Regions from separate parts of the Catenovulum adriaticum genome, predicted to be linked through region 1. Evidence: predicted binding sites of a transcription regulator. Region 1 holds the regulator's gene; each other region holds the start of a gene.

Region 1 (4,459 bases):
TATTTAATTCAAAACTAACAATGAGAAATTTGATTAATGATATCTAACACCATTTATGGTCTTATTACACCTGACGTTGCCTATCAATTTCAACAAACAAAATTATTAATTTGTGATATTGATGGCGTATTTTCAGATGGCCGAATTTACCTTGGAAACCAAGGCGAAGAACTTAAAGCCTTTCATACGCGAGACGGATTTGGAATCAAAGCTATCATTAATGCAGGTATTCAAGTTGCCGTCATTACCGGCCGAAAATCCAATATTGTTGAAAAACGCATGACATCATTAGGGGTACAGCATATATATCAAGGCCAAGAAGATAAAACTAAAGCTTTTGACTTATTATGTCAGCAACTTGCATTAAGCGCCGATGAGGTAGCCTATATTGGAGATGATGTTCCCGATTTAACCGTTATGCAAAAAGTCGGATTAGCCATTGCCGTGGCCGATGCTCACCCACTTATTTTATCGTTAGCTCATTACACCACTAAAACTCGTGGTGGGTTTGGCGCTGTGCGGGAAGCTTGTGATATATTATTAGAAACTCGAGGTATATTAGCTCAAGCGCAAGGTATGAGTGTATGAAGCAATTGCTGTTATCTGTTTTAGTCATAGTCGCCGTTAGTCAGTATTTTTGGCGTCAATGGTCAACTGAAGACTTAACGCCCAATAAAGTGGAGCAAGTTACCCAGCCTGATTATCAAATAAAACAATTTACTCAGGTAACATATAACTCAACAGGTAACAAACAAACGCAACTAAAAGCTGAAAACCTCGAATATTACCAAGAACTTGAATTTACTTATTTTCAGCACCCTGAATATGTTTTATATTCAGATATGCAAGAATCAAATTGGGTACTCACAGCAAACGAAAGCGGTATTTACGATAACCGCCATTTGGAACTTGAAGGCAATGTATTAGTTAAATCGACTCAACCAACCGATTGGCTAAACGAAATTAATGTGTCGCGGCTTAATATGGATTTAACCCAACATACAATTACCAGCAAAGCACAAGTGAATGCCCAAGGTAATAAATTAAAGGTTTCTGGAAAAGGATTAAAAGGCAACCTAAACACTAAAGAATTTGAATTAACTCAACATGTTCAGGCGACTTATCTTGTTAAATAAACAGCTCGTACTAGGCCTAATTGCCCTACATTTTAATAGCTTTGCCCTTGAATCAGATTTTAAGGAAAATATTGTTATTGATGCGCAAAATCAACAATTAGATATAAAAACTAATACCTTAACCTTTAGTGGCAAAGTGGAAGTGTCACAAGGTTCTTTATTGATGCAATCATCCAAATTGCAAGTTTTGAAAGGCCTAAACCCTGAACAAGATCAAGATATATTGATTGCAACTGGTAGCCCTGCGCACTATCAACAAGAGCTTGAAAACGGCGCGGTACTAACAGCCAAAGCAAATCAAATTCATTACCGAGTAGACGATCGAATATTAACCTTAACGGGTAACGCACAAATTGCACAGCAAGGTAGCCAAGTGAGTGGTGATAAAATTGAATATAATTTAACACTCCAAAAATTAGTGGCTTCATCCGAACAAACTAGTGGTAACCGAGTCAGAACCGTACTAACTCCAAAAAGTGATGATTAATGGCACAGTTAATTGCAAATAATTTGGCAAAAGCGTATAAAAAAAAGCAAGTCGTAAAAAATGTTTCTTTGTCTGTCGATTCTGGCAGCATTGTTGGCTTACTAGGGCCAAATGGGGCCGGTAAAACAACCACATTTTATATGATTGTTGGCTTGGTCGAAAATGACCAAGGCGAAGTATTAATAGACGATACCAATATCACCTATTACCCAATGCATGAACGTGCACGCTCAGGCGTTGGTTACTTGCCACAAGAATCATCTATTTTTAAAAAATTAACGGTTACCCAAAATATTTTTTCCATATTAGAAATGCGAAAAGATATAAACCAGCAGCAAAAGAAAGATAAACTAGAAGAGTTACTAGAAGAGTTTCATATTACCCATATCCGAGATAGTGAAGGTATGTCTTTATCCGGTGGTGAAAGGCGTAGAGTTGAAATAGCCAGAGCATTAGCCGCAGATCCACAGTTTATTTTATTAGATGAACCTTTTGCAGGGGTTGATCCTATTTCTGTAATTGATATAAAACGCATAATTACTCATTTAAAAGAAAGAGGCTTAGGCGTTTTAATTACCGATCATAATGTGAGAGAAACTTTGGATGTCTGCGAAAAAGCGTATATAGTGAGTCAAGGGCAACTTATTGCATCGGGCAGCCCAGAACAAGTGCTAAGCAACCAGCAAGTCCGAGATGTATATTTAGGCGAGCAGTTTAAATTATAATGAAGCAATCAATTCAGTTAAAATTTGGTCAGCATTTAACCATGACTCCTCAATTGCAGCAGGCGATTCGTCTACTGCAACTGTCATCGTTAGACCTACAACAAGAAATTCAAGAAGCGCTTGATGGCAATCCGCTTTTAGAAACGGATGAACCACAGGACGACTTCGAATCGCTTGAAGAATATAACCAGACCAAAAAACAAAAAGAAGATCAAAACCGCAAAGAAAATAACAACCAAGAAAACGGCGAACAAGATGAATATTCGGTTCGTGATAGTCATGATGAAATGACTAATCAGGATATTCCCGATCAACTACCAACTGATAGCACATGGGACGACCATTTCACTCAAGGCAGTAGCAGTAATTCAAGTTCAAGCAACTACAGCTCAGATGAAGATACCGTTTACCAAGGCGAAACCATAGACTCGATCCGAGATCACCTTTTATGGCAAATGGATTTAACCCCCTTTTCTCCACTCGATCGTGGCATCGCCATAGCCATCATTGATGCAATTGATGATTCAGGCTACCTGACTGTCAGCGCAGAAGATATTTTAGAAAGCTTAGGCAATGAAGAAGTAGAGTTAGATGAGGTAGAGTGCGTACTTAAACGCATTCAAGTATTTGACCCGATAGGTGTCGCATCTCGAACCACACAAGAGTGCTTATTAATTCAATTAAACCAATTCGCTGACGACACACCATGGCTAAATGAAGCTAAGTTAGTCATCAAAAATTACATTGCCCTACTAGGCAACCGTGATTATCGAACGTTATTAAGAAAAGCCAAGCTAAAAGAAGATGACTTAAAACAAATCATGAAGCTGATACAATCGTTAAACCCAAGACCGGGTAATAGCGTTGTCGCAGAAGAGGCTCAATACATTGTGCCTGACGTCTCAGTTAAAAAGATAAAAAATAAATGGATTGTAGAGCTAAATCCAGAAAGTGTGCCTAAACTTAGGTTAAACGCAGAATATGCAGCTATGTCAAAAACAGCTCGTAATACGGCCGATAGCCAGTTTATTCGCTCACATATGCAAGAAGCCAAATGGTTTATAAAAAGTTTAGAAAGCCGAAATGAGACTTTACTTAAAGTTGCGCGTTGTATTGTAAAACAACAACAAGATTTTTTTGAACATGGCGAAGAAGCCATGAAACCTATGGTGCTGAATGATGTTGCCGAAGAAGTAGAAATGCACGAATCAACTATTTCACGAGTAACAACGCAAAAATACTTACATACTCCAGCCGGTATTTTTGAATTGAAGTATTTCTTCTCAAGCCATGTCAGCACTGAAAACGGTGGGGAGTGTTCATCGACCGCGATTAGGGCACTTATCAAAAAACTTGTTTCTGCTGAAAACCCAGCAAAGCCGTTAAGTGATAGCAAGATAGCTGAATTGCTAGCCGACCAAGGTATAAAAGTGGCTCGTAGAACCATTGCTAAATACCGAGAGTCGCTATCTATTCCGCCATCTAATCAACGAAAAAGCCTATTGTAGGCTGTAAACCAGAAGGAAAAGTCTATGCAAATCAATTTAACTGGTCATCATGTCGATATCACAACTGCATTACGTGATTATGTCGATACCAAGTTTGCCAAGCTAGAACGCCATTTTGATCATATCAACAATGTGCATGTTATCCTGAATGTTGAGAAGCTAAGCCAGACTGCTGAAGCAACCTTACACTTATCAGGCGGAGAAGTATTCGCCAATGCCGAGCATACCGATATGTATGCTGCAATTGATTCCCTTATCAATAAACTTGATAGACAAGTCATTAAACACAAAGAGAAAATGAAGCATCATTAATGGATATTCAATCTTTTTTAAGCTTGGACTGCACTGCTAGTGCAGTCCCTGTAACCAGTAAAAAACGAGTACTAGAACTCATCAGTCAAATTGCGGCTAAGCAACTCACCGCAGTTCCAGAACAAGAAATTTTAGATGCGCTTATGCAACGTGAACGGTTAGGCAGCACAGGTATAGGTAATGGCATTGCCCTACCCCATGGCCGATTAGCTCATTCAGATCAAACGGTTGCGGTATTAATAACAGCAGAAACTGCAATTAGCTACGATGCAATTGATAACCAACCAGTGA
Region 2 (4,459 bases), 1.3 Mb from region 1:
CTCATTGTAATGCAAGCTGCCGGTTTGTCTAAGCTAGATATTATTAAATCAGTGATGAAAACGACCACCATTATGGTTGTTATTGTGCTCGTTATTGGAGAGTTTTTAGCACCTAAAATGGAGCAAGCAGCTGATAAGTTAAAAGATACCGCCATTTATGGTGACAAAGCTGAAGTTTCAGCACAGTCTGTCTGGTTAAAAGATGGCGCTAAATTTGTTTATGTCGGTGACAGTAAAGATATTTCGCACCTAAAAGACATCACCATCTATGATTTTTCAGATGAACTTGAACTAACACAGGTGACACATGCAGAATCTGCTGAGTTTAAAGGTAGTGACTGGACGTTAAGTCAAATATCACACACTCAAATTGGTTCGCAGTCAATTAGTCGCAATACAGAAGCAGAGGCGACTTGGCAGTCTAATATTACACCTGATAAATTAGCTGTGGTATCAACCACGCCAGAGTCATTATCGCTTGCAGAATTATCTAATTATTTGGATTATTTAGATAATAATGAGCAAGATGCTAGCCGTTATCAACTCGCTTTTTGGCGTAAAATTTTACAGCCTATAACAGTTGCCGTGATGATGTTAATGGCTTTGTCTTTTATTTTTGGGCCTCTGCGTAGTACTTCAATGGGCGCGAGGATTTTAATGGGTGTGATGACAGGTTTTGGTTTTTTTATTGCCAATCGAATTTTTGGGCCCATTGTATTGGTATTTAATATTTCACCTATTATCGGTGCGTTAATGCCAAGCCTGATTTTTACTTTGGTTGCACTGCATTTACTTAAAAAGCGTTAGCTATAAAATGTGTGCAAATATAATGCGTTATCTACTTATATTTATTGGCTGGAGCGCCATTGTATTAGGCGCGTTAGGCGTGGTTTTACCTGTACTACCAACAACGCCTTTTATTTTATTAGCAGGTGCTTGTTTTGCTAAATCGTCCCCTCGGTTTTATCAATGGCTGCTTAACCAAGCGTATTTTGGCGAAATGATTACCAATTACCAAAAATATAAAGGTATTAGTCGCAAAATAAAAGTAAGAGCGATTTTACTCATGTGGTTGAGTATGAGTTTTTCAGCCTATTTAGTGGGCCAGCTTTGGCTGACCTTAACTTTGTTGTTAACTGCTGTGGCTGTCAGTTGTTATTTATGGCGCTTACCTGAGCCGCCGACTTTAAAATAATTTTGAACTGACCATGTCGCCTATTTGAATATTGGCTAGCATATTATTGTTTGTGGTTTGAGCTACCGCAGAGTGGGGGTAAACTTGAGTGACTTCAACCTGGTAGTGGCTGATAATATAATTTGGGCGGACAATGCCTTGCTTGTCTGTGAAGCTTGCTTGATGAAGAATTTTAAAACGATCCCCCACATTTATTTTATTTTTACTGCCTAAATTAAATCGAATTTGACTGTCTGCTACTTCAATAATTTGCCCTTTAGCTGCGGTACACTGCATTAACGCTTCTAATTCGTTCAAACTTTTATCTATTTGATTATTTACGGCTAAGCCATAATCGCTTTGCCAAAAAAGGCGGCTATTTATATTAACTCGTTTTTTTATATCAAAGGGCCAGTGCGCGTCAGTTTGGTAATTAAATGTTTGCACAAGTTCACCGTTATATGCGTTAAACAACTCTATTTGCATATCAAAATAGCGGTGCGCTTGTTCACCCGTTAACCAGTTAGTTAACCGATTGTCGTTATACTGAATAGAGAGATCTGTTAATCGACCTGCTAAAATATATTGCACATCGCTACGTCGTGCGATTGCCGCAAGCATAGCTTTATCTAATTGGCTGCTCATAGTTTGTTGAGCATCGCTTAATTGAATTGGTGAAGGGTAATAATCTCTGGCGTCTAAGTGAAGAGATTGAGTTTGTAAACCTTGATAAATTTTTTCACTGACTTTGCTGGCTAGTGGATAAATCTCACCAATTTGAGCTTGTTCTTGATGACTAACAATAAAAGGAATAACGGCAATTGATTTGCGGTAATCAGCGGTAAAACATTGCCTGTCTTCGGCAAATACATCGGCGCGAATCGACACTTCTACCCGAGTGTTAGACACTTTTTCGTTAATAATTTCAATATCGTTAACCACACCGCTGCTGCGCACCATAAAGAGGTCTTGGGTGAGTAAACCATTTCGAACTTGCTGGGTACTTGATATTGATGCGCCTGAAAAAAGTAGCGCTTCTTTAATGGCTTCATCAATTGCTTTTTTACGAGCTTGGGTTGTATTGCCTTGATAAACTTTCGCGACGCCAGTTGTTTGATACCAAGCTGAAAAAGCAGAAGGTGCCATCCCAGACAATAAAATAGTTAATAAACAATACCTAAGACAATGCTTTTTTAAAATCAGGCTCATAATGCTCACATATCAATCAGTTGATTAAATTTAAAGTGCGTCAAAAAAATAGCACTTTTTATTTAATTTTAGCCAAATTGGCGTTTATTAAACGACTAAAGCGAATTTTATGCCAAGACATTATTTTTGCTTGTTTATTAAAGCTTAAGTATAGCGAGCATCTGTCTATTTTGATATTTTTTGGTTTTACTCGTTGATTAAAATGACGTCAAAATATAATTGGAACTATTTTTGCATTAGTCACCAATAAATCAAAATTTAATTATTTTAAGGCCAGTTAAATGCCAAAAATTGCTAAATTTGCCAGTGTATTTAGCTTATTTATGCTGGGGTGTTCAACACAAACTGTTAATAGTTATTTAGTGCCAGATACACCGGAAGCTGTAAAAGTGCCTGCTGATACATCTAACATGAGCCAATTATCGGTCAAAGCTTACAGTTTTATGCTAGCGGATGAATTGTTGCAACCTTTGGCTCAGCACAATTTAAACGGCAATATGTTAGTGACTCGTTTTGTTGATCAACAAAGCCGAACTCATGTAACGGATAAATCGTCGCCTTTAGCGGATTTAGGCGGGCAATTAGAAGAAAGCTTTATATACGAGTTACAAAAGCGTGGCTATAAAGTGATTGATTTTAAGCTCAGAGATTCAGTTTTAGTCCAGCCTGAAGGCGATTATATATGGAGCCGAGATTTAGCCGATTTAAAATCGAAAGTGGATGCTAAATATGTTGTATCGGGCACGTTAACGCCTCATCAAAATGGCGCCGTAGTTAATATTAGAATGATGAATATGAAAGATGGAGTCGTATTGGCAACAGCTCAGGGGTTTGTTCCTAATAACGTATTTTGGTCAGATGAAAAAGTGACAACTCGTAATGGTATTTTAATGCACAAAGGCGAGAATAACCGGGTTATTGGAGGCGATCGTGAAAGTTATTTTTAAATTATTCATAGTTAGCTTGTTTTTAACCGCATGCCAAACAAACTCAGATTTAGTACAGCTACATAAATATAATGAGTGGGAGTATCAGTTACCTGAAGAAGACTACATTGTCACCGCAACAGGGTACGCTCCTATTAATAGCCAAACCGGAAGTGATAAAACGGTCAAAATGATTAAAGCGATCAAAGTATCTAAATTAGATGCTTATCGAGATTTATCTGAAAAAGTACACGGTTATCAATTAAGTGGCAAGGTGAGTGTTAGAGATTTGGTGATGGGAGATGAACAAATTCGTGCCTCGGTACAAGGGGTGATAAAAGGCGCTCGGTTGATTAAATCATATCCTTTAGACGATGTGTATGTTACTGAGTTAGAACTTAATTTGCGTGATTTATATCGGGTGAGGGCTTTTACTAATGGGCAAACCCGAATTATCGATTCAAAGTACTACTAGTTGAGACTAGGTGGGGGAATAATGAAATCTTTTAGCTTATTAGCAGTAGCGACCGCAAGTGTACTCACGTTAGCTGGTTGTCATTCAATTGCAAAGTGGCAGCAAAAAAATGCTGATACCAACCAGTCGGCGGAAAAGCAAGCTCAATTAAATGATGAAATATTTAATGGACATCAAGATGCTGAATATACTAACTATTGGGCTAGGTCGCCGCATGCGTATTTAAATAAAAAAACAGCTCATTTACGCTCAGATACTCAATTAGACATTAGTGATTATGTTGAAGCTATGTCGATGCGTTTAATCAAAAATATGCGTTATGTTTCTGACAAAACACCCATTGCAGTGACTAGCTTTGTACCCATTGACTCAAATTTAGAACAAAGTAATTTGTTGGGTATGCACCTAGCTGAAAGCTTTCAGCACAATATGCAAAACTTAGGTTTGTCGGTAATTGACTATAAAGCAACCGGAACGATTAGAGTGACTGATCAAGGTGACTTTTCACTCAGTCGAGATATAGATGAATTGAAACATAACCATCCAATTGAATACATATTGACAGGGACTTTTACTTATAAAGATACTGGTATAGATATATACGCACGCGTGATTGGTGTCGAAAGTAGAGCCATTGTGGCTTCTTCACAAGGGGTAATCCCAACGGCGGTTGCT
Region 3 (4,459 bases), 1.3 Mb from region 1:
ACTTTGCCTATATCGGCTGCTTTAAGCATATAAATTCCTAATAATTTAACAAGATCTGATTAAGTTGATTCTGTGGCGAAACACCATTCACCACAAACTGACAGCTAAAAATGTTCACTTGCATTGATTTAAGGTTGTTGACTGCCTTTAAGCCCGATTTTAAATTGTTCTAAATACGCATTAGGTTTTGAACCATCATAAACAATGTTATCAATGAAATGTGTTTGAGCTGGTTTAAAGCCGCTTTCATTTGTAAACTCAGGAAACTCTGACGCTTTAGCTTTGCCTTCAGCAATTAAGGCCTTTGCAGCTTGTGCATAAATGTCCGGACGATACACTTTTTTAGCAATATCTTTATACCAATCATCTGATTTAGCATCAGATATTTGACCCCAACGACGCATTTGAGTTAAATACCAGATTGCATCTGAGTAATACGGATAAGTCGCGTTGTATCGAAAGAATACATTAAAATCAGGTACATCTCGGGTATCGCCTTTTTCATATTCAAAAGTCCCTGTCATGCTATTGGCAATGACTTCATAATCGGCACCTACATACTGACTCTTGGCTAAGATTTTAACCGCTTCAGAACGGTTCTTATTGTTGTTTTCATCTAACCACATAGCGGCGCGGATCATAGCTTTAACGACTCGAATATGCGTATTAGGGTATTTATCAGCCCAACCTTTACTGACCCCAAATACTTTTTCTGGGTTATTTTTCCAAATTTCGTAGTCAGTCACGACAGGCACACCTATGCCTTTAAATACAGCTTGTTGGTTCCATGGTTCACCTACGCAATAACCATAAATAGTGCCAGCTTCCATGGTGGCAGGCATTTGTGGTGGAGGTGTTACCGATAATAATGCATCAGCTTGCAACTGACCGGTAATGTCCCCTTTGTGCGGTGCATAATAACCAGGATGAATACCACCCGCAGCTAGCCAGTATCTCAACTCATAATTGTGAGTAGATACCGGAAAAACCATGCCCATGTTAAAAGGTTTACCTTGAGCCTGATATTTTTCAACAATAGGTTTAAGCGCATCCGCCTTAATTGGGTGAACAGGTTTACCATTTTCATGCGGCACTAACGGCTTCATTTGTTTCCAAATATCATTAGAAACTGTAATCGCGTTGCCATTTAAATCCATACTAAATGCGGTAATAATATCGGCTTTAGTGCCAAACCCAATTGTGGCTCCTAAAGGCTGACCCGCTAACATATGTGCACCATCAAGTTGGCCATCGATCACTCTGTCTAATAAGACTTTCCAGTTGGCTTGTGCTTCTAACGTGACATATAAACCTTCGTCTTCGAAATAACCTTTCTCATAAGCTATAGCAAGTGGCGCCATGTCGGTTAATTTGATAAAGCCAAATTTTAATTCTTCTTTTTCTGGCCAACCGACATCCGCTGCAATACTGCTGGGTGTTATCGTACTCCCCACAGCTAATGAAAGTGCAATCGACATTGATTTTAAGTTATTCATCCACTTTGATGTAAATTTCATTTGTATCTCCAATTTCCCAAAAAAAAAAGCTCACACCAATCTGGTATATAAATACAAGATTGGTGTGAGCTTCGTTGCCGCATCGTTAAAGCGTTTATGTCACTAGACAAAAAATCACTATTTTAATAAATGTGATCTGCCCGTTTTTATTGTTTCTTTAATTTAGGTTTAATTTAAATTGAGGTTTTAGGCTACTGCCATCATTGGCAATATAATTTTTAACTCAACAAATACAAAGCAATCCACATGCCACAAGTTAAAATAACAATAAAATCATAAATATATATAAAATCATTAAGCATAATTACCCATTATAAAAATCAAATAGGTGCAAAAAAATGAACATTACGCACTAATTAAGAGTCAAAGTTCTTAGCCTTATTACTGATAATTCGTTAAACTTGCTTAAATTAAGGCCATTATATTAAATTAAAGGAATAGGTTATGAGCTCTACAATATTAGTAACAGGTGGCGCCGGCTATATTGGCAGTCACACCGTGTTAGAACTACTTAATCAAGGCGATCAGGTCATAGTAGTTGATAATTTAAGTAACGCTTCAGAAGAAGCTTTAGAGCGAGTAAAAAAAATAACAGGTAAACATGTTGTTTTTTTTCAAGCAGATATCTTAGACAAGCCTGCACTAAGTCAAATTTTTAAACATAACAATATTGATGCCGTGATTCACTTTGCCGGCTTAAAAGCCGTGGGTGAAAGCACTCAAATTCCACTTACCTACTATCACAATAATGTCACAGGCACGATAACCTTATGCCAAGTAATGGCAGAGTTTAATGTGAAATCACTGGTCTTTAGCTCTTCTGCTACGGTTTATGGCGATCCGGCTGCATTACCGTTAGTTGAATCGATGCCAACTGGCATACCAACCAATGCGTATGGCCATTCAAAATTAATGATTGAAGAAATTTTACGTGATTTAGCAGAATCGGACCCAAGTTGGCGTATTGCTATTTTACGTTACTTTAATCCGATAGGTGCCCATGAATCAGGCTTAATTGGTGAAGATCCTAACGGCATTCCAAACAATTTAATGCCATTTATTACCCAAGTCGCCGTTGGCCGACGAGATAAACTCAGTATATTTGGTAATGATTACAACACCAAAGATGGCACTGGCGTAAGAGATTATATTCATGTTGTCGATTTAGCGTTAGGACATTTAAAAGCATTAGATAAATTAAAATCAGACTCTGGTGTATTTACTTATAATTTAGGAACAGGAACGGGTTATTCGGTGCTTGAAATGGCGACTGCATTTGAAAAAGTATCCCAGCAACCTATTCCTTATGAAGTCGTAGATCGTCGTCCTGGTGATGTCGCTGCCTGTTACGCTGATGCAAGCGCTGCAAAAGCAGAGTTAAACTGGTCAGCACAATATGAACTTGAAAGAATGTGTCAAGATAGCTGGCGCTGGCAAAAAAACAACCCTAACGGGTATAAACAATAAGAGCACACTATGAAATTTTTAATTACAGGTGCCGCCGGTTTTATTGGTTTTCACACCGCGTTAAAGCTATTACAACAAGGTCATCAAGTGGTTGGTATAGATAACTTGAATGACTATTACTCCGTAAAATTAAAAGAAGATAGGCTTGCCGAACTCGCACCCTACTCTGAATTTAAATTTATCAAACTCGATTTGGCTAATAGAGAAGGCATGGCTGAGCTGTTTAAAAAGGAACAGTTTGAACAAGTCATTCATTTGGCTGCTCAAGCCGGCGTTAGATACTCAATTGATAACCCATTTGCTTACGCAGATGCAAACTTAATTGGTCACTTGAGTATATTAGAAGGCTGTCGCCATAACCAAGTTAAGCATTTAGTTTACGCATCCAGCAGCTCTGTATACGGGCTCAACGAAAAAATGCCTTTTGATACCTCTGACTCAGTCGATCATCCGGTTTCGCTTTATGCTGCAACCAAAAAATCGAATGAACTAATGAGCCATACCTATGCCCATTTATATGGCATACCAACCTCGGGTTTAAGGTTTTTTACGGTTTATGGCCCTTGGGGCCGCCCAGACATGGCTTTATTTAAATTTACAAAAGCGATGCTCGATGGTAAAGCTATCGATATTTATAACAATGGCGATATGGCCCGAGATTTTACTTATATTGACGACATTGTTGAAGGTATTCTAAGAGTAGCTCGTAAACCGCCAAGTGCGAATGCAAATTGGAAGCCGGAAGCTGGCTCTGCTAAAGATAGCTCTGCGCCTTATTATATTTATAATATAGGCAATGGCTCACCTGTTAAGCTAATGGATTTTGTAAAAGCCATTGAAGATGCTATTGGTATTGAAGCAAGTAAGAACTTTATGCCCATGCAACCTGGCGATGTTTATAAAACTTGGGCTGATACTCAAGATTTAGAAACCATAACAGATTACAAGCCGCAAGTAGGCGTTAAACAAGGCGTTAACGCTTTTGTTGATTGGTATCGCACTTATTATCAAGTTTAAAACTTTACATAAGTGTGAACTTTTTTTGAAAAAATAATGAGCTTATCATTGAGGTTTGAGCAGAAGTCTTTAGAATTACGATTTTTGCTTGAACCCTAAAATGTACCTATATATCTAATGAAACTAAAACTCTCGTTCGCAATTGCTTGTGCTTTAACAAGCCATTCAGTATATGCAAAACAAGGACAGGACAAATTAGGCAGTTTTGTCGCCTCCGTTGAAGTCGGCTACATAATGACGTCTGGCACAAACAAAAACGACTCAACTTCCACCATAGTTAAATTTGATATAGGTAATGAAACAGAATCATTCCGTAATCAATTTGCGTTTGACTCCACATTTAAAGAAGACGAAGTTAGCTATACCGACGATAACAATGAGGAAAAAAAACGTAAAAAAACAACTAAAGAAAAGTATTTCGCTTCTGTCCAAACAAACTATAAAGTTAATCGCGAAGG

Evidence for each region. The regulator sigma-54, encoded in region 1, starts transcription at its own class of promoters, with help from an activator protein. The targets are predictions, from matches to a motif close to GTTGGCACGNNNNTNGNNT.
Region 2: the regulator sigma-54 is predicted to act here: its motif matches at 2,482-2,500, upstream of OLW01_RS09640 (flagella assembly protein FlgT).
Region 3: the regulator sigma-54 is predicted to act here: its motif matches at 1,753-1,771, upstream of OLW01_RS09880 (CmpA/NrtA family ABC transporter substrate-binding protein).

The regions. Positions count from the first base shown of each region.
Region 1 covers NZ_CP109965.1:360,828-365,286, reverse strand. The annotation lists gene OLW01_RS01545 (KpsF/GutQ family sugar-phosphate isomerase) at 1-7, shown strand, start outside; gene kdsC (3-deoxy-manno-octulosonate-8-phosphatase KdsC) at 37-588, shown strand; gene lptC (LPS export ABC transporter periplasmic protein LptC) at 585-1,136, shown strand; gene lptA (lipopolysaccharide transport periplasmic protein LptA) at 1,126-1,623, shown strand; gene lptB (LPS export ABC transporter ATP-binding protein) at 1,623-2,348, shown strand; gene OLW01_RS01520 (RNA polymerase factor sigma-54) at 2,348-3,856, shown strand; gene hpf (ribosome hibernation promoting factor) at 3,881-4,168, shown strand; gene ptsN (PTS IIA-like nitrogen regulatory protein PtsN) at 4,168-4,459, shown strand, end outside.
Region 2 covers NZ_CP109965.1:2,217,788-2,222,246, reverse strand. The annotation lists gene lptG (LPS export ABC transporter permease LptG) at 1-807, shown strand, start outside; gene OLW01_RS09645 (YbaN family protein) at 830-1,195, shown strand; gene OLW01_RS09640 (flagella assembly protein FlgT) at 1,187-2,383, opposite strand; gene OLW01_RS09635 (FlgO family outer membrane protein) at 2,665-3,330, shown strand; gene OLW01_RS09630 (LPP20 family lipoprotein) at 3,314-3,784, shown strand; gene OLW01_RS09625 (FlgO family outer membrane protein) at 3,806-4,459, shown strand, end outside.
Region 3 covers NZ_CP109965.1:2,277,197-2,281,655, forward strand. The annotation lists gene OLW01_RS09875 (ABC transporter permease) at 1-29, opposite strand, end outside; gene OLW01_RS09880 (CmpA/NrtA family ABC transporter substrate-binding protein) at 129-1,478, opposite strand; gene galE (UDP-glucose 4-epimerase GalE) at 1,962-2,984, shown strand; gene OLW01_RS09890 (NAD-dependent epimerase) at 2,994-4,001, shown strand; gene OLW01_RS09895 (DUF481 domain-containing protein) at 4,119-4,459, shown strand, end outside.